Regions from separate parts of the Stenotrophomonas sp. 63632_Sma genome, predicted to be linked through region 1. Evidence: riboswitches for the same ligand, from Rfam matches in the RefSeq annotation. Region 1 holds a riboswitch; the other holds the start of a gene.
The links. Region 1 has a riboswitch for glycine ahead of ACZK45_RS19565 (trimeric intracellular cation channel family protein). Riboswitches for the same ligand answer to the same signal wherever they lie in the genome.
Positions count from the first base shown of each region.

Region 2: another riboswitch for glycine. It lies ahead of gcvP (aminomethyl-transferring glycine dehydrogenase); the one in region 1 lies ahead of ACZK45_RS19565 (trimeric intracellular cation channel family protein).

Region 1 is NZ_CM151220.1:4,209,611-4,211,993, forward strand. It holds gene ACZK45_RS19555 (hypothetical protein) at 1-266, opposite strand, end outside; gene ACZK45_RS19560 (GIY-YIG nuclease family protein) at 340-606, opposite strand; glycine riboswitch at 647-736, shown strand; glycine riboswitch at 750-853, shown strand; gene ACZK45_RS19565 (trimeric intracellular cation channel family protein) at 938-1,555, shown strand; gene ACZK45_RS19570 (MdtA/MuxA family multidrug efflux RND transporter periplasmic adaptor subunit) at 1,846-2,383, shown strand, end outside.
Region 2 is NZ_CM151220.1:3,424,706-3,427,088, reverse strand. It holds gene gcvP (aminomethyl-transferring glycine dehydrogenase) at 1-1,016, opposite strand, end outside; glycine riboswitch at 1,079-1,181, opposite strand; gene ACZK45_RS15960 (multidrug effflux MFS transporter) at 1,481-2,383, shown strand, end outside.

The DNA of each region.
Region 1 (2,383 bases):
TTTTCCGCGTCGGTGGCATGTTCCTGCATCTCATCGCGCAGCAGGTCATCGCCGATGCCCCATTTTTCGGCCAGCGGGATCAGGTCGACCAGATCGGGCGGCACCTGGTCGCGGCGCAGGTGGATGGGCTCGGGCGTGTCCGGGCCGCGCTGTGCGGCCAGTTCGGCGGCGCTGCCGATCTGCCCGTGCTGCAGCGGTGGCGGAGTCTGGGCGCAGGCCGACAGGGGGATACAGAACGTCAACATCAGCATCCAGCAGGATTTCATCGGACCGCTTCCTGTGTCGATGGATGTGGCGATGATGGCATGGCCCAGCACACCATCCACGCATGGCGTGGATCTACAGGACCGGCGCCTGCAGCCAGGCCAGCTTGCGTTCGCGCGGCTGCTGCTTGAGCTGCCACTCGGCGCGCGAGGCGGCGGCCCGGTCCGGGTACTCGCGCACGGCCAGCACGCGCAGCGGCGGCCGGGCCCGGGTGTAGCGTGCGCCCTTGCCGGCCTGGTGGGCAGCAAAACGCGCGTCCACGTCGGTGCTGATGCCGGCGTAATAGCTGCCATCGCGGCATTCGAGCAGGTACAGGAACCACGGGCGGAGGGACGGGGCCATGCCCGGATTATGCCTTGCTGCACTGCAGCGGATATACTGGCGCCCGAATGCAGGAGAGAGGCGCCGCGCTGGCGCCCGCCGAAGGCGCAGGCTCCCATGATCGCTCAGGCCGGTGGGCTGGAATCCCACCAACCATGCATTCGACTCGCCGAGCTGGAGAGAGGTCACCGGGCACGCCCGGGACGATCCGCCGAAGGGGCACGCGGCCAACGCCGCTGAACTCTCAGGCAAAAGGACAGCGGGAGCGGCACCGGTCATCGTCATCCCGTCATTGCGCAGGCAGTGGCGGTAGTCGCGCATGGCCGGCCCCACCGCGCCCGGAGCCTGTCCCATGCTGCTGTCCATCATCTACCTGATCGCCATTTCCGCCGAAGCCATGACCGGCGCGCTGTCCGCCGGCCGTCGCCGCATGGACCTGTTCGGGGTGGTCATGATCGCCTGCGTCACCGCCCTCGGGGGCGGTTCGCTGCGCGACATCCTGCTCGGCCACTACCCGCTGGGCTGGGTGAAGCATCCCGAGTACCTGGGCTTCACCGTGTGCGCGGCGCTGATCGCCACCTGGGTGGCGCGCTGGATGCACCACTTCCGCCGCACCTTCCTGGTGCTCGATGGCCTGGGCCTGATCGCCTTCACCCTGATCGGCTGCTCGATCGCGCGCGAGGCCGGCCATGCCATGCCGATCGTGCTGATCGCCGGCATGCTGACCGGCGCCTTCGGCGGCGTGCTGCGCGACATTCTCTGCAACGAGGTGCCGCTGATCTTCCAGAAGGAGCTGTACGCGATCATCGCGCTGCTGACCGGCGCGGCCTACCTGTTGCTGCTGCACTGGGGCGTGGCCGACGCCACCGCGATCCTGTGCTGCCTCGGCGGCGGCTTCGCGCTGCGCCTGCTGGCGATCCACTACCGCTGGGAAATGCCGAAGTTCGTCTATCACGACGAAGTGCATTGAGCCTCTTCGTAGAGTCGAGCCATGCTCGACTATTCCTGGCAGACGCAGTCGAGCATGGCTCGACTCTACAAGATTGGTCGAGCCCGTTCGACGCATTGCAGAACATGACCATGGTCATGCGGCATTGGCCGGGGTGATTGGCTACCATTGTCACCCCGTCGCTGCCGCGACGGCATCCAGCCACGCCGCGCCCGCGGCCCCGCCAGACAACTCCCTCCCCGCTGCCCGTGGTGCCGTGAACGCGCCGACGGGCCCGCATGTCCCTGCGCGCGCAGGGCGCAGGATGCCCCATGTCTGTCGCCGAAAATTCCCGCTTCCGTCGTGCCCGCCTGTTGTGGGCGGTGCTGGCCATCGCCCTCGTCGCCGTTCTGGCGTGGTGGCTGTGGCCCCGGAACGGCGCCGGCAGCAGCGACGATGCGCCGGGCAAGACGGTGCCGGTACGCGTGGCACGCGCCAGCGCCGAGCCGCTGGTGCTGCGCCTGAAGGCGGTCGGTACGGTCACCCCGCTGCACAGCGTGGTGGTACGCAGCCGCGTGGATGGCGAACTGCTACGGCTGCATTTCCAGGAAGGCCAGCAGGTGAAGGCCGGCGATCTGCTGGCGCAGATCGACCCGCGCCCGTATGAAGTGAAGCTGGCACAGGCGCAGGGTACCCAGCAGCAGAATCTGGCCGAGCTGGAAAACGCCGAGCGCCAGCTGCAGCGCTACCGCGAACTGCAGAAGCAGAACTACGTGTCCGGGCAGGAACTGAGCGACCAGCAGAGCAAGGTGCGCCAGCTGCAGGGCCGCCGCCTCAGCGATCAGGCGTCTGTTGATGAAGCGCGCCTGC
Region 2 (2,383 bases), 780 kb from region 1:
TGTGCGGTGCAGATGTTGGACGTGGCCTTCTCGCGGCGGATGTGCTGCTCGCGGGTCTGCAGGGTCAGGCGGTAGGCCGGGTTGCCCTGCGCGTCGATCGAGACGCCGATCAGGCGGCCCGGCATCGAGCGCTTGTAGGCGTCACGGCAGGCCATGAAGGCGGCGTGCGGGCCACCGAAGCCGAACGGCACGCCGAAACGCTGGCTGTTGCCGACCACGATGTCCGCGCCCCATTCGCCCGGAGCGGCCAGCAGGGTCAGGGCCAGCAGGTCGGTGGCCACGGCCACCAGGCCGCCGCGCGCGTGCACGGCATCGACCAGCGCCTTGTAATCGCCCACCTGGCCGAAGGTGTCCGGGTACTGCAGCAGCAGGCCGAAGGCTTCCGCTTCCAGCGCTTCGGCCGGCGTACCCACGCGCAGCACGATGCCCATCGGTTCGGCGCGCGTGCGCAGCAGTTCCAGCGTCTGCGGGTGCACGGCGTCGTGCACGAAGAAGGTGTCCGACTTCGACTTGGCCGAACGCTTGGCCAGGGTCATCGCTTCGGCGGCGGCAGTGGCTTCGTCCAGCAGCGAGGCGTTGGCGATTTCCATGCCGGTGAGGTCGGCGCACAGGGTCTGGAAGTTGATCAGCGCTTCCATGCGGCCCTGCGAGATTTCCGCCTGGTACGGGGTGTAGGCGGTGTACCAGGCCGGGTTTTCCAGGATGTTGCGCAGGATCACGTTCGGCGTGTGGGTACCGTAGTAGCCCTGGCCGATGAAGCTGCGCAGCACGGTGTTCTTGTCGGCGATCGCACGGATCTTCGCCAGTGCCTGCACTTCAGTCATCGACTCCGGCAGCGCCAGCGGCGCCGGCGACTTGATCTTGGCCGGTACGATGGCATCGGTCATGCCATCCAGCGACGCGTGGCCGACGACATCGAGCATCTGCGCGATCTCGGCGTCGTTGGGGCCGATGTGGCGCTCGACGAACGCATTGTGGTGCTCGAGCTCACGCAGGGAAGGGGTGTTCTGGGACATGGCGAAGGATCCGTCAGGAAAGGGCACACGCACGGGCACAAGCCGCCGGTCGGCGGTCTGCGGGGCGCCCCTCTGTCCTTTTGCCTGAGAGTTTAAAAGCGCGGCGGACCGCAGCTTCGTGCCCCTTCGGCGCCGGATCGAACCGGTCTCTCCAGAGTTCTGTTACGGGTGGTATCGGGCCTGAGCGATTACGGGCGTTGCGCCTTCGGCAGCGGTGTTCCGCTTCTCCCACCGTGTTGCCCGCTGATTATAGCCCGTTGCGGGCCCGCCGGCCGCCTCCAGACATGGCCGCCGCGCCTGAATGGCCGATGGCCATGTCGTGCGTTTTGTGCACCGCTGCATGGCATCGGGCGCAATCCCCACCTATGATGGGCGGATACCCGAATTCATCTGGCGCCGTCCCTGCAGAAGGGGACCGGCGCCCGCCGTGCGTGCCGCGCATGGCCCTGCCGGACGCCTTCCCCATGACCGCCGCTGTTGCTCCCTCCACCCGCCGCATGGCCCTGCTGCTCGCCGGTCTGGCCATGTTCGGTCCGTTCTCGATCGACACCATCTTCCCGGCGTTCCCGCAGCTGGCCCAGCGCTTGGCGGTGGACGAAGTGGCGGTGCAGCAGACCATCAGCGTGTACCTGCTGTTCTACGGCCTGATGAGCCTGGCGCACGGCCCGCTGTCCGATGCCTGGGGCCGCAAGTGGGTGATCCTCGGTGGCCTGGTGGTGTTCGTCGGCGCTTCGGTTGGCTGCGCGCTGTCCACCGACCTGACCACGCTGCTGGCGTTCCGTGCGCTGCAGGGCCTGTCGGCGGGTGTCGGCATGATCGTCGGCCGCGCGGTGATCCGCGACCTGTACCACGGCCACGACGCGCAGCGGCTGATGAGCCAGGTGTCGATGCTGTTCGGTATCGCCCCGGCCATCGCGCCGATCATCGGTGGCTGGATCCTGCTCAGTGGCGCCGGCTGGCCGCTGATCTTCTGGTTCCTGGTGGTGTTCGGGCTGGTCCTGCTGGCGGCCACTGCGCGCTACCTGCCGGAGACCCATCCGGTCGAAGCACGCGTGCCGTTGTCGCCGCGCACGTTGATGCGTGACTACGTACGCATCGGCTTCAATCCGCGCTTCCTGCGCCTGGCGCTGGCCGGCAGCATCGGCTTCGGTGGCATCTTCCTGTACATCTCCTCGGCGCCGGTGTTCGTGATGCAGCACCTGCATCTGGGCGAGGGCGGCTTCGCCTGGCTGTTCATCCCCACCATCGGCGGCATGACCACCGGCTCGTTCCTGTCAGGGCGCATGGCCGGGCACACCACGCCCACCCGCCAGGTCGCCATCGGTTTCGGCCTGTGCGCGCTGTCGGTGCTGTTGAACGTCGGCTAC